2 regions of the Mycolicibacterium sp. SMGY-1XX genome follow, and region 1 is predicted to be linked to the other one. Evidence: riboswitches for the same ligand, from Rfam matches in the RefSeq annotation. Region 1 holds a riboswitch; the other holds the start of a gene.
What was found. Region 1 has a riboswitch for glycine ahead of NL241_RS23220 (hypothetical protein). Riboswitches for the same ligand answer to the same signal wherever they lie in the genome.

Region 1 (15,877 bases):
CCAACTGCAATTCGGACGCACTCCGGTGCGCGAAGCCCTCAAGCGGCTCGAAGCCGATCGCCTGGTTGTCTCCTACCCCCGCCGCGGCACCTTTGCCACCGGCGTGGATGTTGCTGACCTGCGCCATATTTCGCAGATCCGGGTGAACCTCGAGCCCGTCGCCGCCCGTACCGCCGCCGAATCCGCGTCCCCGGAGATCCGCAAGCACCTGCTGGAGCTGGCTGATCAGACCGGTGCGCTCGATGTCGCCCACATCGACCGTCACGAACTGATGCGGTGGGACCTCAGCGTGCACCGCGCCATTTACCGGGCCGCCGGCAATCCGCATCTCGAGGACGTCCTGGTGCGCTACGACAACCTGGCCACCCGGATCTTCTGCCTGTTCCTGGATCGCCTGCCCACCGTGGCCAGCCACGTGGGTGAGCACACCAATCTCTTGCGGACCATCGCCAGTGGTGACGGGGACGCCGCGGCCGACATCGCCCGCGATCACGTCATCGGCTTCGAGGAGTCGGTGCGCGCGGTTGTCTGACGTGATCGAGTGTCACTGTGTGGCGGGTTTTGACGCGATTTCCCGCCATACAGTGACACTCGATCGCTGAGGGGGTTCAGCCGCACACCCGAAACCGGGCGGCCCTCATGGAGTGAGGGCCGCCCGATTCGGACCTTCCCACGGCTGCCGCTCAGCCAGGGCTGCTCCTGAGCTGTCGCCGCTCTCCCTCGGCGGTGCATCCGTGTGCGGGGGAAGGTCGCGCGGGGGTGATGTCCTAGCTGAAGACGACAGTGCGGTGCCCGTGCAACAGCACGCGGTTCTCACAGTGCCAGCGCACCGCCCGCGACAGTGCCAGCGCTTCGGCGTCCTGCCCCACGGTGGCCAGCCGGTGCGGGTCGTAGGAGTGGTCGATGCGGATGACTTCCTGCTCGATGATCGGACCTTCATCCAGATCGGGTGTCACGTAATGGGCGGTGGCACCCACCTGCTTGACGCCGCGATCGTAGGCCTGGTGATACGGCTTGGCGCCCTTGAAGCCGGGCAGGAATGAGTGATGGATGTTGATGGCACGGCCCTTGAGTGCCTGGCAGGCGTCGTCGGACAGCACCTGCATGTAGCGCGCCAGCACCACCAGGTCGGCCCGGTATTCATCGACGAGGGCCAGCAGTTCGGCTTCGGCCTCGGGCTTGGTGGCCGGCGTCACCGGAATGTGTACGAAGGGCAGGCCCGCCGCCTCGGCCATCGGCCGAAGCACCTCGTGGTTGGACACCACGGCCACCAGGTCCCCACCCAGTGTGCCTGCGCGCCAACGGAAGATGAGGTGGTTGAGGCAGTGACCCATCTTCGAGACCATCACCACCACCCGGGGCAGGCTGTCATCGTCGATGCGGAACGACATGTCGAATCCTGATGCGACGGTGTGGAATTGCTCGGTCAACTGGGCCGCGTCGGTGTCGTCGGCGCAGAGGAAGCGGGTGCGCAGGAAAAAGGCCTTGCTGCCGGTGTCGTCGAATTGCTGGTGTTCGGCGATGTCGCAGCGCCGGGAGAACAGGAAGGAGCTCACGGCGTGGACGATGCCGGGCCGCTGCGGGCAGCTCAGGGTCAGGGTGAAGTGCTGGGTCATGAGGTCTCCTGGAGTACTGACAAGCGAGTGGTGAGAGTGGTTGCGGCCGTGACGGTGTTGGCGAGCAGCAAGGCGGTGGTCACCGGCCCCACGCCGCCCGGGACCGGCGTCAACCCGCCGGCACGTCCGTCGACGGAATCGGCGTCGACGTCACCGAGCAGTCGGCCGTCGTCGGTGGCGGTGGTTCCGACGTCGATCACCATGGCGCCCTCGGCGATGTGGTGATCGGTGACCAGCCCTGGGATCCCGACGGCGACCACCACGATGTCGGCGGCCCGGGTGCTGACGGCCAGGTCCGCGGTGTGCCGGTGGCACAGTGTGACGGTGGCGTCGCGTTGCACCAGCATGTTGGCCACGGGGGTACCGACCACAATGGAGCGGCCCACCACGGTGACGTTGCGAGCGCGCAGTTCGATGCCGTGATGATCGAGCAGTGTCATCACTGCCTGCGCGGTGGCCGGCGCGAAGCACGGTTGCTGTGCCAGCAGGCGGCCGAGGCTGACCGGGTTGGCGCCGTCGATGTCCTTCTCCGGTGCGATGGCGTCACGTAGGGCCGCCAGGTGGGTGCCGACGGGCAACGGCGTCTGCAGGATGATGCCGTGGACGTCGGGGTCGTGGCTCAGTGCGGTCAGCGAGGCGAAGAGATCGGCATCGGTGGCGGCCGGGCCCAGATCCACGATCTCGCAGGCGATTCCGGCCTTCTTGGCGGCCCCCGCGATGGACCGCACGTACCACGCGGTCGATTCGTCGCCGGTGGCCATGACGACGGCGAGCTTGGGCTGGATGCCGAGACGGGCCAGGTCGGCGGCGCGGTCGCTGACCTCCGCGCGGATACTCGCCGAGAGCTGTTTGCCGTCGAGAACTCTGGTCATGCGGTGAGGGCCTTTCGGACGCGGGCGGTGATGTCGTCGGCGCGTGAGGTCAGACTGTCGACCACGGAGATCCGGTCCAGCAGTGACTCGCGAGTGCCGGGCTCGGCGATGCTGGGCAGGTTGATCTCGACGTTGACCCGGGCGGTGGTCGCGGCGGCGCGGGCGGCATCGGCGGCCGCGGCGACATCGCTGATCACATTGCGGTTGGCCACGGGAAGCAGTTCCTCGGCCTGGCTGAGCACGGCGGCGGCTGCCTCGGCGACCTCGACCGGCACGGCCGCGGCGTAGGTCGCTGCCGAGCTGATGGCCGCCGCCCTGGCCTCGGCTTCCTCTGCCGTGGATTTGGGCAGCTTGTAGGACGCGATGACGCCGTTGAATGCCGTCATGTCGTCGTCCATCAACCGAAGTGCCTGCGCGCGTACGGCATCGGCGTTCGCGCAGATCGTGGTCACCAGCTCCTGGTGCTCGGCGTACTTGAGTCCGCTGGTGTACCTGGCCACCATGCTCACCAGCGCCGCTGCCTGCGCGAGGTGCAGTGCCGCCGCCGCGCCGCCGCCGGGGGCGGGCACCTTGGCGGCCAGGGACTCGAGATAGTCGACAACGGTGTCGGTCATGACCGGATCTTCTTCATCTCGGGATCCACCAATGGTTCTGCGGCCACGGTCGCGGTGACGCGGCGGTCGAAGTACTGGATCTCCACTTGTGCACCCACGCCGGCGCCCGCGGGCAGCCAGGCGTAGGCGATCGGAGTGCCCACGGTGTGCCCGAAAGCCGCGCTGGTGACGTAGCCGACCGGTTCGCCGTCGAGGAACACCGGCTCGGAGCCCTGGACCACGGTCCGTCCGTCGTCGATGGTGAGGCAGGCCAGCTTCTTGCTGACCGTCTCAGCGGAGATGCCGTCCAGCGCGTCGCGTCCGATGAAGCCGTCCTTCTGCAACCGCACCGCGAAGCCGAGACCCGCTTCATAGGGGTTGTGCTCGGTCGTCATGTCGGTGCCCCACGCGCGGTAGCCCTTCTCCAGGCGCAGGCTGTTGAACGCGGCGCGGCCGGCGGCGATGACACCGTGGCGCTGTCCTTCGGCCCACAGTGCATCCCACAGGCGCAGGCCGTGTTCGGCGGTGGTGTAGAGCTCCCAGCCGAGCTCGCCGACGTAGGACAGCCGCATGGCGGTGACGGGGACGCCGGCGATGCGGACCTGCTTGGACCGGAAGTACTTGAAGGACTCATTGCTGAAGTCGTCGCGGCTCAGCGCCGTGACCAGATCGCGTGCTCGCGGACCCCACAGCCCGATGCAGCAGGTGCCGCCGGTGATGTCGCGGATGGTGACGCTGCCGTCGGCGGGCGCCTTCCGGCGGAAGTAGTCCAGATCGAGGTTGCCGTTGGCGCCCACCTGGAAGAGGTCGTCGGCCAGCCGGGCGACGGTGAGATCGCTTCGGACGCCGCCGGTTCCGTCAAGTGCCAGAGTGTAGGTCACCGAGCCGACGGACTTGTCCATCTTGCCGGTGGTGAGGCGTTCCAGCAGCGCCAGCGCGCCGGGCCCGGAGATTTCGAGCCGCTTGAGCGGGGTCATGTCGTACATCGCGACCGCGGTGCGGGTCTTCCAGGCCTCGGCGGCGGCGATGGGGGAGTGGAACTTGGCCGCCCAGTCGTCGCGGGCAGGGGGCTGCCACTCTTCTGGAAGTTGTTCCAGCAGTGCGGCGTTGGCCTCGAACCAGTGCGGCCGCTCCCAGCCGTGGCTCTCCAGGAACATCGCCCCGAGTTCCTTCTGCCTGGTGTGGAACGGGCTGACCCGCAGATCCCGCGGTGTCTCGCGCGGCTGCAGCGGATGCAGGATGTCGTAGATCTCGACGAAGTTCTGCTGGGAGGTGGTGCTGACAAAATCGGGATCCAGCTCCACCTCCTCGAAGCGGTGGACGTCGCAGCCGTGCAGCTCGATCTCGGAGCGGCCGTCGGTCAGCAGCTGAGCGACGGCACGGGCCACGCCGGCGGAGTGGGTCACCCACACCGCTTCGGCGATCCAGAAGTTCGCCACGTCGGGGGACTCGCCGATCAGCGGTCCACCGTCGGGAGTGAAGGAGAAGATGCCGTTGAAACCCTCAGCGACAGTGGCGGTTTCCAGGCAGGGCAGCAGCTTCTTGCACTGCTCCCACGCCGGGGCGAAGTCCTCTTCGGTGAACGCCAGCATCGAGGGCATGTTGTCAGCGGTGATCTTGCCGGCGGGTAACTCACGGACATCGACGGGCATGGGCCGGTGGGCGTAGGAGCCGATGCCGAGGCGGTCGACATGCTCACGGAAGTACAGATCCTGATCCTGATGGCGCAGGATCGGGAAGCCGGCCTCGGTCGACTCGCTGTTGCGGCCGGCGAGTTCGGGGATCAGGTTGGTCTTGGCGTACTGATGTGCCAACGGCAGCAGGGGCACGTCCATGCCGATCAGCTCGCCGAGGGCGGCACCCCAGAAGCCGCCGCAGGAGATCACGTAGTCGGCGGGGATCACCCCACCCGAGGTGGCCACCCCGGTGACCCTGCCGCCGCTGTGCTCGATGCCCAGGACCGTTGTCGAGCCTTGGAACACCGCGCCACGGCTCTGCGCGCGGCGGGCCAGCGCGACGACAGCACGCGACGCTTTCGCCAATCCGTCTGTCTCGACATACAAGCCGCCCAGGATGCGCTTGGGGTCAAGGAGCTGATGCACCTTGGCGCACTCTTCCGGATCGATCACCCGAGCCTCGACGCCCCATGAGGTGGCCCAGCCCTGCCGGCGGTGCAGCTCGGCCAACCGGGCTTCGGTGGTCGCGACCTCCAGGCCGCCGACCTGGTTGAAACACCACTGGCCGTCGACGTCCAGCGACAGGAACTTCTCGACGGTGTAGCTGGCGAACGCGGTCATCGTCTTCGAGGGGGTGGTCTGGAACACCAGTCCGGGAGCGTGCGAGGTCGAACCGCCGGTCAGGGGCAGCGGCCCTTGATCAACGACGGTGACGTCGTCCCATCCACGGGCGGTGAGCTCGTCGGCCAGGTTGGTGCCGACGATGCCGGCACCGATGATCACTACACGCGGTGATGCCATGCCTTGGTTCTCCTAGCTGGGGTGGTCGAGCGACTCGTAGAGCCTGGGGGCCGGGCGGCCGAGAGTGGAACTCCATGATTCGGATATTGATCGACAGCTGATATATCAAAACTACGATGCGGACGGTGGTGCGGTCAACCCTTTGGTTCTCTTTGTGCAACTGATGCGCTATGTGAGACAAAAACGCCGCCGTTATGGCGTTACGCCAGGATTTCGTTCCTGTGAAAGTTCTGTCTAGCAGTCGCGTATCAGATTGACGCGGTCTAATATATCAGCGAGATTGTGATCTGCGTCTCGTGGCGCACCCGCAATCCAGGTGTCGCGCAGGCCGGCGAGAGGAAGTACTGCCCGCGTCGCACCCCGCCACCGCCGATCCGGACACGAACCCCTCACACCGTGCCCGCGCCGGCCTCCACTCAGCCCGTAGTCGGACCACCGGTCCACCCGATTCAACGCAGGCGTTCACGCCTCAGGAGTCTGAAGTGACAGCACAACACGAGAAGACAACAAAAACCGACGTCCTCACGCCCTTCGAAGCCACGCCCAATGCCAGTTGCAGCGTGGAACCGGAGTCGGCGGACGTTCCCCTTCACTCACAACGCCCGAGGACCGACTGGCTGGTCTTCGGTGTCACCGCCGCGATCGTCATCGCCATCCTGGCCTGGGGTCTGATCGCCTCCGACGGTTTCAACGCCACCATGTCCTCGATCCTGAACTGGGTGGTGGGCAACCTCGGTTGGCTCTTCATCCTGTCGGCCACCGGCTTCGTCCTGTTCGCAGTATGGCTGGCGGTGAGCCGATACGGCCGGATCCCTTTGGGCAAGGACGGCGAGAAACCGGAGTTCCACACCGTCAGCTGGATCGCGATGATGTTCAGCGCCGGTATGGGGATCGGCCTCATCTTCTGGGGCGTCACCGAGCCCCTGACCCATTTCGTCAATCCACCACCGGGACTTGCTGATTCGGCAGCCGGGACGGCGCTGGCCACCGCGCTGTTCCACTGGGGTTTCCACCCCTGGTCGATGTACGCCGTGGTCGGTCTGTCCATCGCCTACGGCACGTACCGGATGGGGCGGCGCCAGCTCATCAGCTCGGCATTCACCCCGCTGTTCGGGCGTAAGCGCGTCGAGGGTCCGATAGGCAAGGTCATCGACATTCTCGCGATCTTCGCCACCATGTTCGGTACTGCCGCCTCGCTCGGTCTGGGCGCATTGCAGATCGGTTCCGGCATCGAGGTTCTGGGCTGGGTCGGTCACGCGGGCACGCTGCTGCTCGTCGGGGTCGTCGCTCTGCTGACGCTGGCATTCGTGGCCTCCGCGGTGTCCGGCATCTCCCGCGGAATCCAGTGGCTGTCCAACATCAACATGGTGTTGGCGCTGACGCTGGCCGTGTTCGTGTTCGTTGCCGGCCCGACGGTGTTGATCCTCGATCTGCTGCCGACCGCACTCGGTGACTACGCCGCCAACCTGGCGTCGATGTCGGCACGGTCCGCGGCTGCCGGCGCCGAAACCAAGACCTGGCTGTCGTCGTGGACCATCTTCTACTGGGCGTGGTGGATCTCCTGGACCCCCTTCGTAGGGATGTTCCTGGCCCGGATCAGCCGGGGGCGCACCATCCGGCAGTTCGTCATCGGTGTCATCCTCATCCCCACCACGGTGAGCCTGCTGTGGTTCGTGGTGTTCGGCGGCTCGGGGATCGGCCAGCAGCGTGACGGCATCGATCTCTACGGCACCGGTGAGCCGGAGTCGACACTGTTCGGCATGCTCGGCAACCTGCCTCTGGCAGCCCTGTCGTCGCTGCTGGTGATGGCGCTGGTGGCCATCTTCTTCGTGTCGGGCGCCGACGCGGCGTCGATGGTCATGGGAACGCTGTCACAACGGGGCTGTCTGCATCCCACCCGGTGGGCCGTGGCGTTCTGGGGCTTGAGCACCGGCGCGGTGGCCGTGCTGATGCTGTGGGCCGGCGGGAATGACGCCCTCAACGGTCTGCAGACCATGACGATCATCGTGGCCGCACCGTTCGTGGTGGTGATGATCGGGATGTGTGTGTCGTTTTATCTCGACATCAAACGCGACCCGCTTGTCACCGACCTGCCGCGCAAGCACTTGATCAAGAAGCAGTAGTGATTCGAAAGGGGCGGCGCCAGCCCGGGCCGCCCCTTTCGCCGCGTTTTCCGGCAAAGTCAACACATGTCAATAGCTCGACTGTTACGGCGCGATTTCCGAGTTGCTGACTGCCCATTTATCGCGTTCAATCCCAGGTGATCGTTTGCCCCACGAAGCGTGAAAATTGCATTCAACGACATCGTTACGCAAATTGATTTCCCCCGGCAAAGTGACCTTTTTCACCACTTGACAGAGTTTATGACTGCCACCACACTGTTGCGTAATACGAGTCTGTTGCGCAGCACGCACCACAACCTTCAATTGAAAGGTCCGCAGATGCTCGAGATCTGTCCTCTGGCCGACCTGCCGCCCGGAGAAGCCCGTCGCGTGCCCACCGAGCCGCCGATTGCCGTGTTCCACACCGAGGACGGCGAGGTGTTCGCCATCGACGACACCTGCTCGCACCAGGACGCGTCGCTGGCCGACGGCTGGGTGGAGGGGTGCGAGGTCGAATGCCCCTTGCACGCCTCGCGTTTTGACCTCCGTACCGGTGCCGTGGATGCGCCGCCGGCCAAGCTGCCCGTGCGCACCCACACTGTCGAGATCCAGGACGGCGTCATCCATGTCGAACTCAGCACCGACAAGCCGAACCTGCCGCCGGATATCCGCGCCCGGCTCGGTGAGGGAGTCAAGTGATGAAGCACGTCGCCATCGTCGGTGCCTCACTTGCCGGTCTGTCGGCTGCGCGCGCTTTGCGGACGCAAGGTTTCGAAGGTCGCCTCTCGGTGATCGGTGAGGAGGCGCGCCGCCCGTACGACCGGCCGCCGCTGTCCAAGGAGTTCCTGGCTGGGTCCCTGAGCGAGGCCGACCTCGCGCTGGAGGCCGACGACGACGATCTGCAGGCCGACTGGATACTCGGTTCCGCCGCCGTCGGACTCGACTGCCGTTCCGGGGCAATCGAACTGGCTGATGGTTCGCGCATCACCGCCGACGGCGTGGTGCTGGCGACCGGGTCCCGCGCGCGGCGCTGGCCGGGTACCGAGGCGCTCGCCGGTGTGCACGTGGTGCGCACCATCGACGACGCCATCGCCCTGCGCGCCGATCTCCAGGCCGGCGCGCGCCTGGTGGTCATCGGTGCCGGTTTCATCGGCGCCGAAGTCGCCTCGACCGCCCGCAAGCTCGGTATGGAGGTCACCGTCGTCGAGGCCGCGCCGGCTCCGTTGGCGGTGCAGCTCGGCGAGCAACTGGGCGGTGTGATCGCCGGCGCCCACGCACATCACGGCACCACACTGGTGTGCGGTGTCGGGGTGTCCCGCCTCGTCGGCGTCGACCGGGTGACCGGTGTCGAACTCGCCGACGGACGCACCCTGCCGGCCGACGTGGTGGTGGTGGGCATCGGTGGTATCCCCAACATCGAGTGGCTGCAAGGTAGTGGACTGGAGCTCGGCAACGGTGTCGTCTGCGGCGCCGGCGGCGAGACCGCCATCCCCAACGTGGTGGCCGTCGGCGACTGCGCCGCGTGGTATGACCCGTCGGTCGGTGCCGTGCACCGTGTCGAACACTGGACCGGTGCGCTCGAGCGGCCCGCGATCGCGGTGTCCGCGTTGCTCGCCGGGGGAGCGCACCAGGGGGCGGCGGCCAAGGCCCCGTACTTCTGGTCCGACCAGTACGGCGCCCGCATCCAGTTCGCCGGTATCGCCCGGCCTGGTGATGTCGTCACCATCGAAGAAGGCGACTGCGAAACACGTTGCTTTGTCGCCACTTACCGCCGCGACGGCCGGCTGGTCGCCGTTCTCGCGGTGGATCAGCCTCGCCTGTTCAACCGGTTGCGTCGCCAGATCGCGGCCACACCGGCACCCGTCTGACCTATTGCATCAGCCCCCCACCAGCAAACCCCTAGGAGCCATACGCAAATGACCACCGCTGCAGCCCCGAGCCTGCCGGAGAGCCTCATCTCCACCCTGCCCGGGCACTACTACACCGATGCGGGAGTCTTCTCCCTGGAGCAGGAGAAGATCTTCGAGGCGATGTGGTTCTGCGTGGTCCGGTCGGCGGACCTCGACAAGCCCGGCGCGTTCAAGACCGTGCAGGTGGGTCGCGAGAGCGTACTGGTGACCCGGTCACGCAAGGGGGACATCCGCGCCTTCTACAACGTGTGCCGCCACCGCGGTGCCCGATTGTGCACCGAAGAATCCGGTGAGGTCAAGCGCGCGTTCCAATGTCCCTACCATGCTTGGACTTACGATCTGGACGGCAAGCTGATCGCGGCGCCGAACCTGACCAAGATGCCCGATATCGACCGCACCGATTTCGGCCTGGCCAAGATCCAGGTGCGCGAGTGGCTGGGCTATGTGTGGGTGTGCCTGGCCGACGAACCGCCGTCGTTCGAGGACACCGTGATGCAGGAGATCGTCGAACGGCTCGGCGATGTGGAATCCATCGACCACTACAACATCGCGGATTTGAGCCTGGGTCGGCGCATCGTCTACGACGTGAAGGCCAACTGGAAGCTCATCATCGAGAACTTCATGGAGTGCTACCACTGCGCCACCATCCACCCCGAGCTCACCGAGGTGTTGCCGGAGTTCGCCGACGGCTACGCCGCGCAGTACTACGTTGGTCACGGCGCTGAATTCGGCGAGGACGTCAAGGGATTCACCGTCGACGGGTCCGAAGGACTGGACCCGATCCCCGGCGTCACCGAAGATCAGGATCGTCGCTACTACGCCATCACCGTGCGTCCGCAGGTGTTCGTCAACCTGGTACCCGACCATGTGATCGTGCACCGGATGTTCCCACTGGCCGCTGACCACACTGTCGTCGAGTGCGACTGGCTGTACCTGCCGCATGTGGTCGAACAGGGCCGCGACGTGAGCCGGTCGGTGGAACTGTTCCACCGGGTCAACCAGCAGGACTTCGACGCCTGCGAGCGTTGCCAGCCGGCGATGGATTCGCGCACCTACCGTAATGGCGGTGTGCTGGTGCCCAGCGAGCACCACATCGGCGCCTTCCACGACTGGCTGAAGGCCAAGATCGCCCACTGAGTCACCTGACACGGCAACGGCTCCGGTTGAAAACCGGAGCCGTTGCTTTTGGGTTGTGTCAGTTCAGAACCGGCGGGCTCTGACTTGAACTCCACCTCGACCGGAGGACTCGTGCGTTCAACCGACGGGCGTTCTCGATTTCTGCCGGCGCGGCATTGGGTTCGGACCAGATGTTCGTGTTCTCCGTCGCTCTACGGATCTCTTCTCGATCTGCGTCTGGATCCTGCACGAATCGTTGGCTTGTCAATCATTTGTAACCCGTTCTCTCGTGGACGGACCCCCACAGCGCTACGAACAGCCGAGCCGGAGGTCGCGAGAAGCGGACTATCCCAGCTTCGAATTCCCCGACGAGCCCACGTCCGCATAGGAGGCGGTGGAAAGGAGGTAGTGCCCTACCCATGAGATCGGCCGACACGCAGAGCAGTGTCGAGTTGTCAGTCACAGCAGCACGCAAACCTTAGGAGGAAGCAATGGCCGACGAAAAGCTCGAGATCGGCGATGAGGCTGCATCAGCGCTTGCGGTGGGACCGCGGCTACGGGTGGGGCCCGGCACCAATGTCCCGTTGCGACTCCGAACATCGGCGGTCGAAGAGTACGAAACCACTCATGGTGATGCCCTGGGTAGTCCGCGTGAACTCACCCCGGGAGCCGCCGTGGCGACGCCCCGCGCCGTCACCGCAGTTCGATTCACGAACTCGACCGGCAGGTCTATCTCTGTTGCCTACGGCCGCGCTCGACACGAATGCCAGGCAGAGTGTGGTGATCCGTGGGAAGTTCTGGGTTGGATCAATCTTGCGAGCGGGCAAAGTGCAGACCGCGCCAACCCTACGGGCACCCGTTGGTACTACTACTTCGCCCAAGACGGTTCAGGAACCAAATGGGACGGGAATTTCCCAGCGCAGGTTGTCCAGCGTGCGTTTGCTCGTTGCTGGTGTATAGGTTCGACGGACTCATTCACCGTTGGGATGGACGAAGTGGATCTCGTCGCCTTTCCTGGTGGTGTTGAGTTTACGCCCTGACCGGCGGTCGCCAGGGTGTCAATTCTGGTCCTCGTTCGGCACGCTGGTGCTTGGTACGAGGCCAATGCCCTCTTACCGAAGCGCGGTTGCTTTTGGGTTGTGGGGTTCAGAATTGGCGGCGCGTCAGCACTCGATGAAGTTCACCGGCACATTGACGGCCAGGCCGCCGGTGCTGGTCTCCTTGTACTTGGAGCTCATGTCCGCGCCGGTGGTGCGCATGGTCTCGATCACCTGGTCGAGGCTCACCCGGTGGGTGCCGTCGCCGCGCAGCGCCATGCGTGCGGCGTTGATGGCTTTACCCGCTGAGATGGCGTTGCGCTCGATGCAGGGAATCTGGACCAGGCCCTCGATCGGATCGCAGGTCAGGCCGAGGCTGTGCTCCATGGCGATTTCCGCGGCGTTCTCCACCTGTTCGGTTGTGCCGCCCAAGATTTCGGCCAGGCCCGCCGCCGCCATCGATGCCGCCGAGCCCACCTCGCCCTGGCAGCCGACCTCGGCCCCGGAGATGGACGCACGTTCCTTGTAGAGCGAGCCGATGGCGCCGGCGGCGAGCAGGAAGCGCACCGTGGTCTCGTCGCTGTCCTTCCTGCCCGCGGGGGTGTAGTGCATGGCGTAGTGCAGCACCGCCGGGACGATACCGGCCGCGCCGTTGGTGGGCGCGGTGACGATGCGCCCGCCGGAGGCGTTCTCCTCGTTGACGGCCAGCGCCACCAGGTTCACCCAGTCCTCGGCGAACTCCGGAAGCCGTTGCGGGTCTTCCTCGCTGAGGCGTTCATACCAGTCCTTGGCGCGGCGGCGGACCCGCAGTGCGCCCGGCAGCAAGCCGTCGCGGGCGATACCGCGTTGTTCGCATTCCACCATCACGTCGCGGATGTGCAGCAGCCGCCGGCGGATCTCGGCCTCACTTCTGCTGGCAGTCTCGATCTCGAGCATCAGCTCGCTGACGCTGCAACGCTTTTGGTGGCACAGTTCCAGCAGCTCCTTGGCCGAGCCGAAACCGTGTGCCGACGTGGCTGCGACGGTGGCGGGTTCGCGGCTCTCGGCCTCGGTGACGACGAACCCGCCGCCCACCGAGAAGTACGTCTCCCGGTGCAGTTCGGTGCCACCGGGCCCCAGCGCGGTGATGGTCATCCCGTTGGGGTGGAACGGCAACATGGTCAGCGGCCGGAGAATGAAATCACCCTCGGTGAGCGCGATTTCGCGGGCCCCACCGAAGTTGATCCGGCCGGTGGCGCGCATGGCGTCGACCCGACGCTCCATCTGCTCGGTACTGATCTCTTCCGGCAGAAGTCCTTCCAGCCCCAGCAGGACAGCGGTCATGGTGCCGTGACCCGCTCCGGTGGCGGCCAGCGAGCCGTACAGGTCGACACGGATGTCCCGGACGTCGTCGAAGGCGCCGAGGGTGTGCAGATCGGAGAGGAACCGCGCGGCGGCGCGCATGGGTCCCACGGTGTGCGAACTCGATGGGCCGATGCCAATCGAGAACAGCTCGAACACACTGATCGTCATGCGGTCACCGTCCTCGGCTTGTTGATCGACAGTTGATATATCAATGCTGAGTCCACGGTAGGCCAGCTGGGCGTGATGGTCAAGGTCACTGCTTCCGCGCGAGCGCGGCGACGGCCGAGACGACGAGCGCACGGTCAGCCCGGGTCAGCTGCGTGATCCGGTCGCCGTGGGCAGCGACGAGGGCGCAGAACTGCGCGTCGACGCCGGCCGGCGTCGTGCCGAATTCGAGGAAGGTGACGTCGTCGGGAGGACCTCCGTACGGCGTCCACGCCACTGCGAACTCCAGCAGTTGACGGTCATAGCTGTCCAGCGACGTGCATCTGGGTGTGGACAAGGTCGGTGTCGACAAGGCGGCCCCCGGTTCGGTCGCCTCGGCAGGTGCCGTGGCGATGTGGAACTCCCCGCTCTGTCCTGATACCTGAGAGATCTGGCGCACTCAGCGCCGTACACCTTCGGTCAGGCAATTCGGATTGCCTGTCTCCAGAGTTGCCTTCGCGCAACGGTACTGGGGCCTGAGAGATTCCCGGGGAGGATGTTGCTCCTTCGGCGCCTCGGTGTTCGAGGTTCTCCCGCCACGCGTCAACGGCTTTTCAATTGTGACGGGGGTAACGTACCGGGCTGCGCCGGCTTTGTCACGGGACGGGACCCACATCCGAGTGGCGACCCGGTAGGCGGGCCGCGTGTCGCTGCCCCGGGCCAGCGCCGCGGCGGGCGGCGAGCATGTCGGTGACGGCGCCGGTGGCGAACGCATAGACCGCCTTGTGCAACACATCGATGAGAAGTTCTTTGCGCGGCCAGGTCTGTGGTGGCGCGCCGACACCTGTGGCGTTCTCCAGGATTTGGTCATTGGTAAGCCGCACCACGGCGAATTTCGCCGACGCCAGTGGGCCGCGTAACCCGACCTCCGACATGACCGCCCGCAGCACCCCGAGCAGGATGCCCTGCCCGTAATGCATGGCCCAGTTCCGCACCAGCGGCTGCTGCCCGGGTTGTTCGGACATCCCGGTGAGGCGCTCGAGCGTGCGGGCAGGCACATGCGAGTCCGGCCGGCCCGTGATCCGCTGCTCGAGCTTTTCCCCGACCGTCATCACCGCCACCCCGGCCGCACCGGCGACGAGGCCTTCCCCCACAGCGTTTCTCAGCATGGCGCGCGGGTACCCGGGCGCGATCCCGCCAAACGATAGGCACTCATGACTGCGGAACCCCGGTAGAGCAGTCGGTGCTCAGCGGGGCGCTACTGGGCGTGGCGGGGCGACGCCGGCCTCACACCGTGTCGGGCAGCTTGGTCCCGGTCGCCAACTCCGCGTACTGGCGCATCAGCCGCAGGGCGGTGCTGCGGCTGATCTCGGGGTCGCGCGCCACGATGCGGTAGCCGAAGTAGTCCTCCATCGACATCAGCGTCATCCCGATGTCGCGGGCAGGGGAGCGGAGCGTGAACGCCCCGGCCTCGGCGCCGTCGTTGAGGAGGTCGGTGTAGAGGTCCACCTGCCGGTGGTAGATGCCCTGGACGTCCCGGCGCTGGTCGAGTTCGAACCCGGCCGCCAGCACGGCGCGCCAGATCGCTCGCCACTCGGCGTCCTCGGGTCCGCTCGGCAGGCCCGCGGCGATGGTCAGCGCCAGTTGGTGGTGGATGTCGCGGGCGCGGCGACCGAGTTCGAGCCGCTCGTCGAAGAACCGGACGTCGGAGCGCAGCGCCAGCTCACTGAGCAGCTGGGGCATGTCCTTGAAGTAGTAGCGCACCGCGTTGGTGGTCAGCCCCAGTTCGGCGGCGACGTCGGCGAGCTTGAGCGTGGCCAGGTCGTAGCGCTCGATCAGGGCGATCGCTGCGTCCATGATTTCGGCACGTCGCTCTACCTGCCGGTTCGGCCTCGCCACTGCTGGGCTCCTCTCGCGGATTCGGACCAATTTTGCCGTTCCTGTTGCGTGACTGCTCACCCGGGCGCATAGTTCTTTTCCAATTAGGAAAATAACTCTTGAACGAAGAGAAAACCATGCGTGCCAGAGATCTCGGCGTGGTCATCGGTGAACATCCAACCGGACCGTACAACGCCATCACCGACGTGGGGGGTGTCCGGGTCGGACACACCACCGTGCAGGGCGACGGAATCAACACCGGCGTCACCGTCGTCATCCCCCATGACGACATCTGGACCGAACCGGTATTTGCCGGTTCGCACCGTCTCAACGGCAGCGGCGAGCTGACCGGCCTGGAGTGGATCCGGGAGTCCGGCGAGCTCACCACCGCCATCGGCCTGACCAACACCCATAGCGTCGGCGTGGTGCGCGACGAGTTGGTGGCCGAGCAGGTGCGGGTGCGCGGTGACGGCGTGTACTGGTCGCTGCCGGTGGTGGGGGAGACCTACGACGGACTCCTCAACGACATCAACGGCTTCCATGTCCGGCCGGAGCATGTGCGCGCCGCGCTGGCGTCGGCATCGGGCGGCGCGGTGGCCGAAGGCAATGTCGGCGGCGGCACCGGCATGATCTGCCACGGCTTCAAAGGTGGCATCGGCACCGCCTCGCGCACCTTCGGCGACTACACCGTGGGCGTCCTCGTGCAGGCCAACCACGGCCGGCGCGAACGCCTGCAGATCAACGGTGTACCCGTCGGCGCCCGGATCGGCGCCGAACAGGTGCCGCTG
Region 2 (15,877 bases), 880 kb from region 1:
TCATCGGGCATCTCGAGCAGTGGAGCGGGCTCTCCGGACGGTGCACCACCACCTCGACCGCGAGCATCGCCGCGCTCGCGGCCGTCGGCGCAGGCCCGATCAGCCTGATCACCCCGTACCGGCAGGAAGTCATCGACCGGGCCACCCGGTTCTTCGGCGAGAACGGGCATCCGGTGGTCGCGAGCGTCGGACTCGGCATCACCAGTGACCACGAACTGGCGGAGGTTCCTCTGGAACAGGTCTATGACCTCGCGGTGGACACCGACACCGACGAGGCCAGTGCGGTGTTCATCAGTTGCACCAACTTCGCCAGCGTCGGTGCCATCGCCGCGCTCGAGGCCGAACTCGGCAAGCCGGTCATCAGCGCGGTACAGGCGTCGTTCTGGTACGCCCTCGAGATCGTTGGTGTCGACGCCGCCCGGCCCGGGTTCGGGACACTGGTCGACACCCGCGTGGGAGTCGACGGGTGACAGCCGACAAGCAGACCCACCCCCTTGCCGGGCCGGCCGACGTGGAGATGCAGTTGGACTCCACGTTCGGTGTCGATCCGAACCCCGGCAGCCAGAAGCTGATCGACCGGGTCCTGGAGGTGTTGTGCGCCGCGCTGCTGGCGGCGATCACACTGATCCTCTTCGCCAACGCCATGTTGCGGTTTGCCTTCAACTCCCCACTGGGCTGGACCGAAGAACTGGTCACCGGGTTGATGCTGTGGCTGACGATGCTCGGGTTCACCCTGGGCGTGCGCCGCCGCGAGTCGATCGAGATCCGGGCGTTCGTCGGGCGTTTGCCCGTCCGGGTGCAGGTGTGGCTGCGGTTGTGCACCGATCTGCTGACCGCGGCAGTGCTGCTGCACCTGGCCTGGTTCGCTTACCAGTACGTGACCAAGTTCGGTGGCGACCCGAGCCCGTACCTACGGTTGCCCAAGGGTTTCTTCCTCGCAGCGCTGCCGGTGGGTGCGACGGTGGCAGCCGTCATCGTGCTGTTCCAATTGCCGGGTTGCCGTGCGGCGATCCTGCGTCAGCTCGACGAGGAAGAATCGTGATCCTGACCCTGACCCTGGCGGTCATCGTCGGCCTTCTGCTGTTGGGCACGCCGCTGATCATCGCGATGGCCAGCGGCGTGGCGGTCTACGCCACACTGGGTGGCTCGTGGATGCTGCAGTACCCCCAACAGGTCACCGACGGGATGAGCAGCTTCGTGCTGCTGGCGATGCCGTTGTTCATCCTCGCCGGCGTGGTGATGAACGCCGGTGGTGTCGCCGAGCGGGTGTTCGCTTTCGCGCGAGCCATTTTCGGTTCGCTGCCCGGAGGCCTTGCGCAGGTGGACGTGTCGACCAGCCTGTTCTTCGGTGGGATGGTCGGGACTTCGGTCGCCGACCTCGCGGGCACCGGATCGACGTTGATCCCGCAGATGAAGAAGCACGGATACCCTGGGCCTTACGCGGCAGCGGTGACGGCCTCGTCCTCGGGGATCGGACCGTTGATCCCACCGTCGTCGCCGATGATCCTCTACGCGGCGGCCACGGGCACCTCACTGGGTGCGCTGTTCCTGGCGGGCATCATCCCTGGCATCATCCTCACCGTCGTGCTGATGGTGGTGGTGGCGGTGCAGGCCCGACGCAACGGCTGGGGTGAGAAGATCCCGTTCAGCTGGCGCGAGGTCTGGCGCACCTTCCGTGGCGCGCTCCTGGCCTTCGGTGTGCCGCTGCTGGTGGTCATGGGACTGACCCTCGGTGTGTTCACACCCACCGAATCCGGCGCCTTCGCGGTGGTGTATGCCATCGTCGTCTCCGCCGTGGTGTTCCGCTCGCTGGGTGGGCGCCGGCTCTACCGGTGCCTGGTCGAAGCCGCGGTGCTGACTGATGAGGTGATGCTCATCGTCGGGGTGTCCGTGGCTCTGGGAGCAGTGCTGGCGATGGCCGGTCTGCCAAAAGCGCTCACCGATTTCGCCACCGCCATCGTTCCCGGAGACGCCCAGCTCGGGTATGTCGTGGTGCTCACCGTGGTGGCGATCCTGGCCGGCATGTTGTTCGACCCCCTGATTCCGGTGATCATGCCGGTGATGCTGCCGACCATGCTGGCCGTCGGGATCGACCCGGTGTACTTCGGCGTCATCATCGTGCTCACCGTCATCGTGGGGCAGGTCACGCCGCCGGTGGCGATGTCATTGGTGGTGGCAGCCAAGATCGCCAAGGTCGACGCATGGCGGGTTTTGCGGGCCAACACCCCGTTCCTGCTGGCCACCATCGCGGTGCTGATCCTGGTGATCCTCGTGCCGTCGCTGGCCACCTGGCTGCCGTCGGTGCTGGGGGAGTGAGTCGTGACCGGTGTCGATCAACTCCGCGGTATCTCGCTGACGCAGCTGCGCTACTTCATCCGGGTCGCCGAGCGCGAGAGCATGACGCGTGCGGCCGAGGACTTGTTCGTCGCGCAGTCGGCGGTGTCCTCGGCCGTCGCGCACCTGGAGCGGGAACTCGGCGTCCAGCTGTTCATCCGGCGGCATGCCAAGGGGTTGATCCTCACTGCGTCCGGCAAGGAGCTGTTGTTGCGTGCGCGCCAGACGCTGACCGCGCTGGCCGAGTCCCTGGAGTCGATAGCCGGTGACGCCCAGACGTTTTGGGGTCCCCTGCACGTGGTGTGCTTCAGTCCGATCGCGCCCTTCTACCTGCCGTCCATCCTGGCCGGGCTGAAAGCAGACCACCCAGCCTTGGAGATCCAGGTCACCGAAGCCGTCGCGGGCGAAGTAGGGGAGTACCTGGAATCCGGCCGGGCCGAGGTGGCCTTGACTTACGACCTTGCCCTCGGCGACGGGATCCAGCGTGACGTGCTGGCCGAGATCCGCCCTTACGCAGCACTTCCCGCTTCGCATCGGCTCGCCGGGGCCGCGAGCGTCCGGTTGGCCGATCTGGTGAACGAGCCGATGATTCTGGTCGATCTGCCCTACAGTCGCGACTATTTCACCGGTGTGTTCACCGAGCGCGGGATGCAACCCAACGTGCAGTATCGGTCGAGCAGCTACGAGACGGTGCGCGCGATGGTCGCCATGGACCACGGTTACAGTTTGCTGCATCAACGCCCTGCCACCGACACCACCTATGCGGGCGGCTTGGTGCGGGCCGTGCCGATCGCTGACGAGGTGCGGCCACTGCGGGTGGTGGTGGCGGGCCTGCAGGCAGTGCGTATGAGCAAGCGGGCCAGTGTATTTGCTGAGCGCTGCCGTGCCGTCGTGGCGAGAGAACGCTGAAAGTCGGGCTTTGCGACGATCGCATCCTGCGATGCTCTGCATCGGATAATCCGATGGACAACAACGAATCTCACTGTTTGCTCCGGTAGCTCCGGACGGCTTGGATCGAGTCAGACCACTGACACGTATTGGAGGCCACGTGAGCGGCGCCGAGCCGATCCCCGGATACATCGAAACACCTTCGGGGCGAATGCACGTCGTCGTGACGCCGGAGTCGGACCGGGACAGCCCCTGTCTGGTGCTGCTGCACCAGACACCGCGCAGTTGGGACGAGTTCCGGGCGGTGGCCGAACAGATCGACGGTTACCGCATCGTGATGCCGGACCTTCCCGGCTACGGTGCATCGCAGGCGTTGCCGCTCAACACCATAGAAGCCACAGCTGCCGCGGTGCTGGAGATTCTCGACGCGCTCGCGGTGCCGTCGGCACATGTGGTGGGGCACCACTTCGGCGGACTGGTCGCCTATGACCTCGCGGTCTCGGCGCCGCATCGGGTGACCTCGCTGGTGTTGTCCTCCACCCCGTTCGTCGACGACGCCGAGCGGACCAGGCGCCGGACGGCGCCGCCCTTCAATGCCATTGCCGCCCGGGACGACGGAGACCATCTGGCGCAGCTGTGGCGGCGTCGCCGGGAGTACCTGGCAGTGCCGGACCCTGGTGTCCAGGCACGGTATGTGCGGGATGTCCTGTCGCACGCCGATCCGGATCGTGGTCACGCCGCCGTCGCCGCGTACCGGTCCGAAGACGGCGTGGGCCGCTACCCGGGTCCGGTGCTGTGCCTGGCATCGGCCCGCGACCCGCGGGCATTCCCCCGTCGCGGTGCCATTCTCGCGGCGTTCCCGCAGGCCGCTGAACACGTCCTGGTTGACGGCGACATCGCCAGTCCTGAAACGTGCGCGGCCGAATTCGCCCGCGTCATCGTGGAGTTCCACCACAGTGTGGTGCCACGGTGATGCGCGCTGCCCTGCTGCGGGGTGCCGACGGCCCACGCTCGCTGAGCATCGCCGAGATCCCGGTCCCGCAACCGGGCCCCGAAGAGGTGCTGGTGGCCGTAGGCGCCGTCGGGGTCAACAACGCCGAGGTCCTGCAAACGCGGGGGATCATGCCGGCGCCGTCCGGCGGTGTCCCCGGCCTGGAGTGCGCCGGAACCGTGGTATGCGTCGGAGCCCGGGTGCAGACGGTCAAACCCGGCGACCGCGTCGCAGCGTTGACCCGGGCGGGGTCCTATGCCGAGTACGTGGCCGTGCCCGCGGGTGCGTGCGTCGTCGTACCCGACGATCTCGACCTGGCCGTCGCCGGCGCCTTCCTCGAAGCAGCGGCCACGGCGTGGTGGAACCTGGTGCACCGGGGGCGGATCCGGCGAGGCGAGCGCGTGCTGATCCACGGCGCCGCAGGCGGGGTCGGCTCGATGGCCGTACAGCTGGCCAGGGCGCTCGGTGCCGAGGTGATCGGAACAGCCCGGGGGCCGGTGAAGAGCGCGTTGTGCACCGAACTCGGTTGTCGCCGTGTGATCGACTACGGCTCCGAGGACGTCTTCGACGTGCTCCGGGAGATCGCACCCGGTGGCGTCGATCTGATCCTGGACAATCAGGGAGCCGCCGCGGTCGGCGACAATCTCGCGGCGCTGGCGCCGTTGGGCCGGCTCGTCATCGTCGGGGTGGCATCGGGAACCGACGCGGTGGTGGACCTGGCAGCCCTGATGTCCGGGGGGACGGAGATCTCCTCGTCGAGCCTGGGCCGGCTGTCCGACGACAGCCGAGCCGCGATATGTCGATCCGTGGAAGCCGAGGTATTGCCGTTGCTGAGGGCGGGAACGGTGACGCCCGTGCTGGACCAGACGTTCGATTTCGACCAGATAGTCTCTGCGCACCACAGATTCGCCGCGCCGGAACGGTCAGGCAAGGTCGTGGTCACCATGCCGGGTTACATCTCGAAATCCGATGCAACGCAGCATAATCAACTCTTTGCTTGATATGGCCGCGGAAGCCAGCATGGAAGGTGCGGATTCGACGCCGAGCTTCCGCGATGACCGTCATGAACTCGAATTGCGAGGGACCACAATGAAATCCGCTATGACATCGGCCGCCGCGCAGGACTACATCCGCGCGATCAGCTGCGCTGCCACTCCGGTCACCATCGTCACCACCTGCGCACAGGAGGCCCGGTGGGGGCAGACGGTTTCCGCGGTGAGCAGAGTGTCCGACGAGCCGGCGGTTCTCGGCGTCTGCATCAACCGGCGCAGCCCCATCAATGCGGCGATCCGCTCCACAGGTGCGTTCAATGTCTCGTTGCTCGGCTACGAGCAGCGCGGCGCCGCAGACAGTTTCGCCGGGCGTCAGCATCCCGGTCGCCCCGCGTTCACGTTTCTCGACGAAGAGTGGCGTGACGGTCTCAACGGCCTGCCGGTCTTCACCGCCAGCGTGGCCGCCTTCGAATGTGAGCTGCACAGTGTCACGGCTGTGGGCTCGCATCACCTGTATCTCGGTCAGGTGCGCCACGTTGTGCACACCGACGCCGAACCGCTGCTGCACCTTCGCGGCAACTACCGCGCCCTGGCGGCGCACCACACGGAAGGACATCGCAGATGATCAAGACCGGCGAGGAGTACCGGGACAGCATCAACACCGGGCGCGAAATCTACATCGACGGCGAGCAGGTGCACGATGTCACCAAGCATCCGATGTTCGCCCCGATCATCGACATCCGGTCTCGCATCTACGATCTGGCGCACGAAGCGGCCAGCCAGGAGGTCATGACCTATGTCGACGACAACGGTGAGCGCAACGCGGTCGCGAACAAGCTGCCTCTGACACAACAAGACTGGCACGACAAGCGTGCGGCTATCGATCTCGTGCTCGACGAGGTGCGCGGCGTGGTCACCCGCGTCGGCGACGAGACCGTCGGCGAGATGTGGGCGCTCTACGACGGCCAGGATGTGCTCAACGAAGTGGATCCACGTTTCGCCGAGAACATCCGCCGCCACGTCCAGAAAGCCGCCACCGGGGACCCGTTCCACATCTCGGCCAACACCGACCCCAAAGGTGATCGGTCGAAGCGCCCGCAGGACCAGGATCCCGACATGCTGCTGCACGTCGTCCGCGAAACCGACGAAGGCATCATCGTCCGAGGCGCCAAATACGAGACCGCCGCGCCGTACGCGACCCAGGCCTACACCAAGCCCACCATCGCCAACTGGGGCGATGACAAGCTCTCCGATTACGCCGTCGGTTTCATCGCCGACCTCAATGCGCCCAATCTGAAGTTCATCTGCCGCACCGGTTTTGCCGGCCGCCGCGATGCGGCGGACTATCCACTGTCGAACCGGGTGGATGAGGTGGAGTCCCTGGTGATCTTCGACAATGTACTCATCCCGTGGGACGACATCCTGTTCTACCGGCACACCAGGGCAGCGACGTTCGTGCGCAGCTGCCTGCACCGCTACAGCGCGCTGCCCTACGTCCACCGCTCGATCCGGTTCGCGGACCTGATGATCGGTGCTGCCCTGTTCAACGTCCGGCAGACGGGATTGGACAAGAACCCCGCCGTACAGGAGAAGCTGGCGATGCTGGCGTGCTACCGCGAGGGTATCGAGGCGCACCTGACGGCCTCCATCGCCACCGCCGAGACCAGTCCCGGCGGTCTGCTGATGCCCAACCAGTCGCTGCTGTATGCGGGGCGGGTCTGGGCTCAGACCCAGCTGCCGCAGATGATCCATCTCGCCCGCGAACTCTGTGGGGGGCAGATCTGCATCACGCCGGACTCGGCCACGTTCGCCCACCCCGGTGCAAGCCCCTGGCTGGAGAAGTTCTACTCGATCAACGATGACTGGCAGGCCGACGATCGGCGCAAGCTGCTGGCATTCGCCCGGGATCTGCTCAACAGCGATTACGCCGGTCACCGGCTGACCTTCCAACTGTTCGCCCAGGCGCCGCCGTTCGCCCATTACCAAGCCGTGTACCGCAACTTCGACTACGACAACGCACTCGATCTGGTCAGGTCCGCTGCCGAGCTGTCCGACCGGGTGGGCGGCGCATGACCCACCGGCGGATCCGTCCGTTCAACACCAAGGACACCTACCCCGAACAGAATCTCGACAATGACCTGTGCCAGGCCGTCGTCGCCGGCGACACCATCTATCTGCGCGGGCAGATCGGGCAGGATCTCGACACCGGGCGCAACGTCGGTGTCGGCGACGTGGCCGCCCAGACCGAGCAGGCGATGTCCAACATCGCCGCGCTGCTCGACGAGGCGGACTCTTCTGTCGCCGACATCGTCAAAGTGACGATCTACCTTGTCGATCCGCGATACCGGGAGAGCGTGTACCGCGTGGTAGGACGCTGGCTCGAGGGGGTGCACCCGGTGTCGACCGGGGTGGTGGTCAGTGCGCTGGCCCGGCCCGAGTGGCTGGTCGAGGTGGACGTGATCGCCGTGAAGCAGGGGGCGTCATGACGTTCTCGATGGCGGCGCTGGACCGCGACACCGGAGCGTTCGGCATGATCATCGCCTCGTCCTCGCCGGCGGTGGCGTCCCGGTGCCTCAACATTCGCCCGGGCCTGGGCGCCGCCGCCAGCCAGAACGTCACCGATCCCCGGCTGGGTGGGCAGCTGCTGGACCGGCTCGCCGAAGGCGCCGAGCCGCAGGCCGCGATGACCGCTGTGGTGGCCGACCACGCTTTGCGCGACTACCGGCAGTTGACCGTGCTCGACGCGGCCGGGCGCACCGCGGCCTACAGCGGGGCCGGGGCGCTCGGTGTGCATCACCACGTGGCCGGTGACGGCGTGGTGGCGGCCGGCAACATGCTTGCCGGGCCGGCGACCATCACCGAGCTGATCCGCGGCTACGAGACCTCGGGGGCCGACGAGTTCGAAGCCCGCCTGTTGGCCGGGCTCAACGCCGCGCTGACCGCCGGCGGAGAGGAGGGTCCGGTGTATTCCGCGGGCCTGTTGGTCTATCGGGAGGTCGCTTGGCCGGAGACCACCCTGCGCGTGGACTGGGACGAAGATCCCTACACCCGGCTGGCCGAACTGTGGGAGGTCTGGGAACCCCAGCGCGACGACTACGTGCGGCGTGCCCTGGACCCGTCGGCTGCGCCCAGTTTCGGGGTCCCCGGTGATCTCTGAGCCCAAGGCGGCCGCCGGCGATCACCTGCGGCGCAACTGGGAGCTGGTGCGCGGGGTCAGTACCGCCCTGCATGCCGACCCCGAACTGGCGTGGCACGAGGTGCGGGCGCACCGGATGCTGACCGGGCTGCTGGCCGATCGCGGTTTCCGCGTCGACCACCGCGCCGGGGGACTCGACACCGCGTTTCACGCTCGCGCCGGCACCGGCCCGTTGCACGTCGCTTTCGTGGCCGAATACGACGCGCTGCCCGGGCTCGGCCACGCCTGCGGGCACAACCTGATCGCCGCGTCGGCCATCGGGGCGGCGCTGATGGTGCAGGAGGCCGACCGCGGACAGGGCCTCACCGTGCACGTCCTGGGCACGCCGGCCGAAGAGGGCGGCGGCGGCAAGATCGTGATGCTGGAGGCCGGTGAGTTCGACGGCCTGGACGCCGCGCTGATGATTCATCCGGGGCCGGTTGACGCCCCGCGGGCCGAGCCGATGGCGGTGGCGCACTGGCGTGTCACGTATCGGGGTGTCAGCGCCCACGCGGGGGCCTATCCGCATCTGGGGGTCAACGCTGCCGATGCGTTCACCGTGGCGCAGGTGGCGATCGGCCTGCTGCGCCAGCAGCTGCCGGCGACGGTGCGGGTCCACGGGGTGGTGACCTCAGCGGGGTCGGCGCCCAACGCCATCCCCGACTCGGCGTCAGGCCGCTGGTATGTCCGTGCCCGCACACTCGCCGAGCTGACCGGCATCGAGAAGCGGATCCGCGCCTGCTTCCAGGCCGGTGCCCTGGGCAGTGGCTGTGATCTCGACATCGAGTTGGAGTCCGCGCCCTACTCGGAATTCCGCACCGACGACGAGATCCTGGACCTGTTCGTCGCGAACGCGGCCGCGCTGGGTCGGGATATGAGCGTCGAGCCGCCGGAAGGGGCGGGGGCCATGGCGTCGGCGTCGACCGACATGGGCAATGTGTCGCAGGTGGTGCGCGCCATCCACCCGTATCTGGGCATCGGTTCCCTGCCCGCGGTCAACCATCAACGTGAGTTCGCCGACGCCGCGGTGGGGCCGCAGGCGGAGGCCGCACTGCGCGACGGTGCCACCGCACTGGCATGGACGGCGCTCGATCTCGCCGGGCGGTAGTATCGCAGTTGCATCGCCCTCTCGCGGGAGAGTTCTGTGACCGCCAGCCACAGACGCCGAAGGAGCAACACCTCTCCGTCAACCTCTCAGGCCCCCGGACCGCGTCAGACCACGATGCCTCTGGAAAGCGGTGCGCGCACCCGCCCATGGGGAAAGGCCTGATCGGCCGAATCTCTCAGGCAGCCCGGTTCGGGTCGACGACAGAGGGGGAGGACGCGATAGTTCGTCCTGCTGCCTAGGAGTTCGTGTTGGCCCTCTCCGATGACGCGCTGTTCAACGACAGCGCCCCGAAATTCGCCGATCGGCACATCGGTCCCGGCGCCGCCGATATCGACACCATGCTCAGTGTCATCGGTGTGCAATCCCTCGACGAGCTTGCGGCCAAGGCGCTTCCGGCCGGCATCCTCGACGCACTGGACGCCGACGGGGTGGCGCCGGGTCTCGACAAGCTGCCGCCCGCGGTGTCCGAGCACGAGGCCCTGGCCCAGCTGCGCGCCATGGCCGACGCCAACACCGTCGCGGTCTCGATGATCGGGCAGGGCTACTACGACACGCTCACCCCGCCGGTCTTGCTGCGCAACATCATGGAGAACCCGGCCTGGTACACGGCCTACACGCCGTACCAACCGGAGATCAGCCAGGGCCGCCTCGAAGCGCTGCTGAACTTCCAGACCATGGTCGCCGACCTCACCGGACTCGACATCGCCAATGCCTCGATGCTCGACGAGGCCACCGCCGCGGCCGAGGCGATGACGCTGATGCAGCGCGCCGCCCGCGGCAAGGCGACCCGCCTGGCCGTCGACGTCGACGTCTTCCCGCAGACCGCTGCCGTGTTGGCCACCCGGGCGCGGCCGCTCAACATCGAGATCGTCACCGCTGACCTGCGCGAGGGTCTGCCCGAGGGTGATTTCTTCGGCGTCATCGCGCAACTGCCCGGCGCCAGCGGACGCATCACCGACTGGTCCGCGTTGATCAAGCAGGCCCACGAACGCGGCGCGCTGGTGGCCCTGGGTGCCGATCTGCTGGCCATGACGCTGGTGGCTCCGCCCGGAGAGATCGGTGCCGACGTGGCGTTCGGCAGTGCGCAGCGCTTCGGCGTGCCGATGGGATTCGGCGGCCCGCATGCCGGTTACCTCGCCGTGGCCACCAAGCAGGCCCGCCAGCTGCCGGGCCGGCTGGTCGGGGTCTCGGTGGATGCCGACGGCGCTCCGGCGTACCGGTTGTCGCTGCAGACCCGCGAGCAGCACATCCGCCGCGACAAGGCCACCAGCAACATCTGTACCGCGCAGGTGCTCTTGGCCGTGATGGCCGCGATGTACGCCAGCTATCACGGCGCCGAAGGGTTGACCGGTATCGCCCGGCGGGTGCACGGGCACGCCGCGCGGGTGGCGGCCGCCCTCGGCGATGCGCTGGTGCATGACACGTTCTTCGACACCGTGCTCGCATTGGTGCCGGGCCGCGCCGACGAGGTGGTGGCCGCGGCCAAGGCGCTGGGCATCAACCTGTGGCGGGTGGACGCCGACCACGTGTCGGTGGCATGTGATGAAGCCACCACCGACGCCCACGTGGCCTCGGTGCTGCAGGCCTTCGGTGTGTCCGCCGCCGACGCCGAGCCGGTCGACATCGAGACCCGGACCTCGGAGTTCCTGACGCATCCGGCGTTCACCACCTACCGCACCGAGACGGCGATGATGCGCTACCTGCGGTCACTCGCCGACAAGGACCTGGCACTGGACCGCACGATGATCCCGCTCGGCTCGTGCACCATGAAGCTCAACGCCGCGGCCGAGATGGAATCCGTCACCTGGCCGGAGTTCTCCCGCCAGCACCCGTTCGCCCCGGCCGGCGACAGCGCAGGCCTGCGCACCCTGATCGCCGAGGTGGAAGCCTGGCTGGTGGCCGTCACCGGCTACGACGCGGTCTCGCTGCAGCCCAACGCCGGCTCGCAGGGGGAGTACGCCGGGCTGCTGGCGATCCACGATTACCACGCCAGCCGCGGTGAGAGTCACCGCGATGTGTGTCTCATCCCGTCGAGTGCGCACGGCACCAACGCCGCGTCGGCGGCCCTGGCCGGCATGCGCGTCGTGGTGGTGGCCTGCCGGACCAACGGCGACGTCGACCTCGACGATCTGCGCGCCAAGGTGGCCGAGCACGCGGAGAACCTCGCAGCGCTGATGATCACCTACCCGTCCACCCACGGCGTTTACGAACACGACGTCGAGGAGATCTGCGCCGCGGTGCACGACGCCGGCGGCCAGGTCTACGTCGACGGCGCCAACCTCAACGCCTTGGTCGGTCTGGCCCGGCCGGGCAAGTTCGGCGGCGACGTCAGCCACCTCAACCTGCACAAGACGTTCTGCATCCCGCACGGTGGCGGCGGACCCGGCGTCGGACCGGTGGCGGTGCGCTCACATCTGGCGGAGTTCCTGCCCGGTCACCCGCTGGCCCCGGAACTGCCGACCGGTCACGTGGTGTCGGCGGCGCCGTACGGGTCGGCGTCGATCCTGCCGATCACGTGGGCCTACATCGCGATGATGGGTGCCGACGGGTTGCGGGCCGCCACGCTGACGGCGATCGCGTCGGCCAACTACATCGCCCGCCGCCTCGACGAGTACTACCCCGTGCTCTACACGGGCGAGAACGGCATGGTGGCCCACGAGTGCATTCTCGACCTGCGCGGCATCACCAAGACCACCGGCGTCACCGTCGACGATGTGGCAAAACGCTTGGCGGACTACGGTTTTCATGCTCCGACCATGAGCTTCCCGGTGGCGGGGACGCTGATGGTGGAACCCACCGAGAGTGAATCGCTGGCCGAAGTTGACGCGTTCTGCGAGGCCATGATCGCCATCAAGGCCGAGATCGACAAGGTGGGCTCGGGCCAGTGGGCAAAAGAGGACAACCCGCTGCGCAATGCCCCGCATACCGCGGAGTGCCTGCTCGTCGACAAGTGGGAACACCCCTACACCCGCGAGGAAGCGGCCTATCCGCTGGGCAAGAACTACCGGCCCAAGGTGTGGCCGCCGGTGCGGCGCATCGACGGCGCCTACGGCGACCGCAACCTGGTGTGCTCGTGCCCGCCCGTGGAGGCGTTCGCCTGACGCGCGCTGAGCCTGGAGCTCACCCCAGCGACGGGAAGAAGATCACCTGTCCCACGCTGAGGTGATCGGGGTTGGTGATCCGGTTGGCGGCGGCCACCAGCGCGACCCTGGTGGCGACGTCGTGGTCGCCGTACTGGTCGGTGGCCAGTTCCCACAGAGTGTCGCCGGCGGCGACGTGATGCCGCCTGTTGAGCCGTGGCTGGATGAGAACGGTGCCGACGGCGGGATCCTGGTCGCCGAGGTGGTTGGCGACGGTGATGATCGGCCACAATCCCTGTTCGCCGTACCAGCGCTCGGCGAGATTGCGGGGGTTCTCGCCGGCCACCACGGTGTGATGCCCGACGTTCTGCAGGTCCGGGATCAGCAGGCGTTCGCCGACCACCAGGTCGCGTTGTCCGGCGTGATTGGCGACCTCGATGATCGTCTTGGCGGCGATGTCACCGTAGTAGTGCTGTGCCAGTGAGCCGGTGGTGTCGCCGGCGCGCACCTTGTGGCGGAAGGTGACGTAGGGGATCTCCAGCTCCTGGCCCACCAGGATGTGATTCGGATCTGCCAGGGTGTTGTGGACGGCGATCACCGGGAACAGGGCGGCGTCACCGTAAAAGTGCTGAGCCAACGACGACAGCGTGTCACCGGTGACCACCTGATATTTCAAGATCATGGCGGGGTCCTTCGCTCGACTGGAAGCGCGCCGGGTCGAGGCGCACAGCCAGTCTGGGGAGGACCGCCGGGGCGGCTCACGAGTAGTGAGCTACCCCAATCCTCAACTCAGCATCGAGTCGAGCGCGGATCCGAACTCCGGTGCATCGGTGTTGGGCACGTTCTGGTACGTACCGCCGCTGATCTCGGCGACGGACTCCCACGTGGGCCGGTCGGGGTCGTCGCCGACGTTGATGACGTTCACCGCAACCGGGCGAGCCGGGTCGTTGCTGGACCGGATCAGATCCTGTAGGCCCTGGGCTCCCAGCGACTGATCGCTATGGGGACCGGCGGTGATCACCAGTACCGAATTCGTCTGATCCGGACGGAATCCGGTCAGCGCATCGGCGTAGACGTTGCGCAACGTGGTGAACGACACCCTGCCGGCAGAGCCGGGGGTCAGCCCGTTCAACGCCGCATCGAGTGCCTGACTGCGGGGCTGACCGCCGGCGTCGTCACTCAGTGGGCCCGCGGCCACCAGCGTGGAGCCCGCACCGCCGTCGAACGTGATCAGGCCCACCACCGCGTTGGGTGCCATGGCGCGGATCCGTTCCTCCAGGGCGCCGACCACCGGCGCCAGGTTCAGCGACCGGTCCAGCATGATGGTCACCGCCGGGGCGGTGGCTGGCGCGGTCAGGGCGTCGGCCAGTGCCACCCGTTGCTCGTCGTCGGCCACCGTCAACGTCTCCGGCAGCTCGCCGAACGGTGTGACATCGTTGCCTGGCGGCGTGCCGTCGGTGGTGCGGAAACCGGCCGCCGCCAGTTCGCTCTGCTGTTCGGGGTCACGCAAGAAACGCTCGAATTGGCTTGCAGCGCTGATCTGTTCGGGGGAAAGCCAGTCGCCCCCGAGCAGCACGGCGGGGAAGTCAGCGACGGGCACCGGGCCGGGCGGCAGCCAGGAGGCCACGGTGGCGGCGGCGTCGGGCAGGTCGGTGCTGCGTTTGAAGAGCTGCTGTTCGGTGGTTGCGACGGCATGGACGTCCGAGGCGGCCGGGTCGTCACCTTCGAGCAGCGCCGACATGGCGGTGTTCGCGGAGGAGTCGGCCAACTCCGGCTGACCCGACCGCAGCGTCCGGACCGCGGCGGTGCCATCGGTGGCGGGTGCGCCGGACGGCGCGGCTGCTGCGGCCACCGCCTCGGCCGCCAGGTACGCGGCGTCACTGTCATCGCTGGTGGGCAACGCCAGCCGCAGCGATCCCCAGCCGCGCAGATTCAGCCCGTCGAGCGCGGTCGGGTTGGACTGCAGACCCGGCAGCGTTCCCCAGTTCTGCTCCGCGAGCGCGGCCTCGAGCTGCGGGCGGACCGCAAGCAGCACCGGCGACGTGACCAGCGACTTGCTGGCACTGATGGTGCGCGGGTCGACGACGGCCTGCAGCCGCGCCGAGGACACCGAGCTCCCCGGGATCCACAGCGCCGGCTTGTCGCCGAGGTCGCCGGGCCATTCACCGGACAGGCCGTCGATGACGGCATCGGAGTCGCCCGCCTTGACTGCGACCGCGACACAGTGATCGCCCACGGGGGTTGCCGAGGAGTTGAATTTCTCGGCCAGCGGACCCAGCGGTTCGGCGATTGCCGGATCGGCGATCACAGCCACGGTCATCTCGCCCTCCACACAGCGGGAGGCCGCGGTGGCAGACCGATCCGAGAGCGCGTCACCGAAGAACCGCCACAGGATCACGGCTGCCACCACCACGACGACGGTGACGAGCGCGGCGATCACACCGACGCTCACACCCCGTCGGCCCGGCGCCACCGTGCGGTGGCTGCCCGTCCATTCACCTTCGTTGCGGTGACCGCCTGACGGTGGACCGGCGGCGCGGATGACGGCGGTCTGGTCGTCGTCGGCCGGCGGCTGATCCGGCCCATCTTCGAAACCGCTTGTGCTCGAGGTGGGTTCGGCACGGTAACGCTCGTCGTCGTTGAATTCATCGTCCGGCTTGTACTCCGAAGAGTAGTCCGGGTATTCGATGTCGTCGTCATCATCGGGCCCGGGCTTGCTGTGCCTACCCATGCCTCGACCCGCCTAACACGTGTGGACCTCTCCTCTGACCGGTTCCCGCTCAGGCGCTAAAGAACCCGGCGACGAGTGTAGTCACTGCCGGGCGGCTGCTTTGTATTCGCGGCGGCGGCGGTGCAGGATCGGTTCGGTGTAGCCGTTGGGTTGTGCGCCGCCTTCGAGGATGAGTTCTTGGGCGGCTTGGAAGGCGATGTTGGTGTCGAAGTCGGGTGCCATGGGGTGGTAGGTGGGGTCGCCGTCGTTTTGGCGGTCCACCACCGGGGCCATGCGTTGCAGGCTGGTGCGGATGTCGTCGGCGGTGATGACGCCGTGGCGTAGCCAGTTGGCCAGCAGTTGGCTGGAGATGCGTAGGGTGGCGCGGTCTTCCATCAGGGCGACGTCGTGGATGTCGGGGACTTTGGAGCAGCCCACGCCCTGGTCGATCCAGCGCACGACGTAGCCGAGGATGGATTGGCAGTTGTTGTCGACTTCTTGGTGGATCTCGTCGGGGGCCCAGGTCAGCGAGGAGTCGGCCAGGGGGAGGGTGAGCAGTTCGTCGAGGGTGGTGCGGGTCTGGCCTTCGAGGTCTTTCT

Region 2: linked by a shared signal. The riboswitch ahead of gcvP (aminomethyl-transferring glycine dehydrogenase) and the one ahead of NL241_RS23220 (hypothetical protein) in region 1 are both predicted to bind glycine.

What each region holds. Positions count from the first base shown of each region.
Region 1 covers NZ_CP101139.1:4,820,983-4,836,859, reverse strand. Annotated here, with positions in the region: gene NL241_RS23275 (GntR family transcriptional regulator) at 1-532, shown strand, start outside; gene purU (formyltetrahydrofolate deformylase) at 768-1,616, opposite strand; gene NL241_RS23265 (bifunctional 5,10-methylenetetrahydrofolate dehydrogenase/5,10-methenyltetrahydrofolate cyclohydrolase) at 1,613-2,488, opposite strand; gene NL241_RS23260 (cyclodeaminase/cyclohydrolase family protein) at 2,485-3,102, opposite strand; gene NL241_RS23255 (GcvT family protein) at 3,099-5,558, opposite strand; gene NL241_RS23250 (BCCT family transporter) at 6,119-7,681, shown strand; gene NL241_RS23245 (bifunctional 3-phenylpropionate/cinnamic acid dioxygenase ferredoxin subunit) at 8,000-8,359, shown strand; gene NL241_RS23240 (NAD(P)/FAD-dependent oxidoreductase) at 8,359-9,528, shown strand; gene NL241_RS23235 (aromatic ring-hydroxylating oxygenase subunit alpha) at 9,577-10,707, shown strand; gene NL241_RS23230 (hypothetical protein) at 11,178-11,726, shown strand; gene NL241_RS23225 (L-serine ammonia-lyase) at 11,850-13,235, opposite strand; gene NL241_RS23220 (hypothetical protein) at 13,321-13,671, opposite strand; glycine riboswitch at 13,633-13,724, opposite strand; glycine riboswitch at 13,726-13,817, opposite strand; gene NL241_RS23215 (hypothetical protein) at 13,868-14,380, opposite strand; gene NL241_RS23210 (TetR family transcriptional regulator) at 14,499-15,068, opposite strand; gene NL241_RS23205 (DmpA family aminopeptidase) at 15,227-15,877, shown strand, end outside.
Region 2 covers NZ_CP101139.1:3,936,240-3,952,116, reverse strand. Annotated here, with positions in the region: gene NL241_RS19120 (maleate cis-trans isomerase family protein) at 1-470, shown strand, start outside; gene NL241_RS19115 (TRAP transporter small permease) at 467-1,042, shown strand; gene NL241_RS19110 (TRAP transporter large permease) at 1,039-2,316, shown strand; gene NL241_RS19105 (LysR family transcriptional regulator) at 2,320-3,243, shown strand; gene NL241_RS19100 (alpha/beta fold hydrolase) at 3,383-4,195, shown strand; gene NL241_RS19095 (putative NAD(P)H-quinone oxidoreductase, PIG3 family) at 4,195-5,214, shown strand; gene NL241_RS19090 (flavin reductase family protein) at 5,315-5,830, shown strand; gene NL241_RS19085 (4-hydroxyphenylacetate 3-hydroxylase family protein) at 5,827-7,278, shown strand; gene NL241_RS19080 (RidA family protein) at 7,275-7,691, shown strand; gene NL241_RS19075 (DUF1028 domain-containing protein) at 7,688-8,362, shown strand; gene NL241_RS19070 (M20 family metallopeptidase) at 8,352-9,488, shown strand; glycine riboswitch at 9,503-9,600, shown strand; glycine riboswitch at 9,601-9,702, shown strand; gene gcvP (aminomethyl-transferring glycine dehydrogenase) at 9,758-12,589, shown strand; gene NL241_RS19060 (LysM peptidoglycan-binding domain-containing protein) at 12,609-13,250, opposite strand; gene NL241_RS19055 (substrate-binding domain-containing protein) at 13,353-15,299, opposite strand; gene NL241_RS19050 (malate synthase G) at 15,381-15,877, opposite strand, start outside.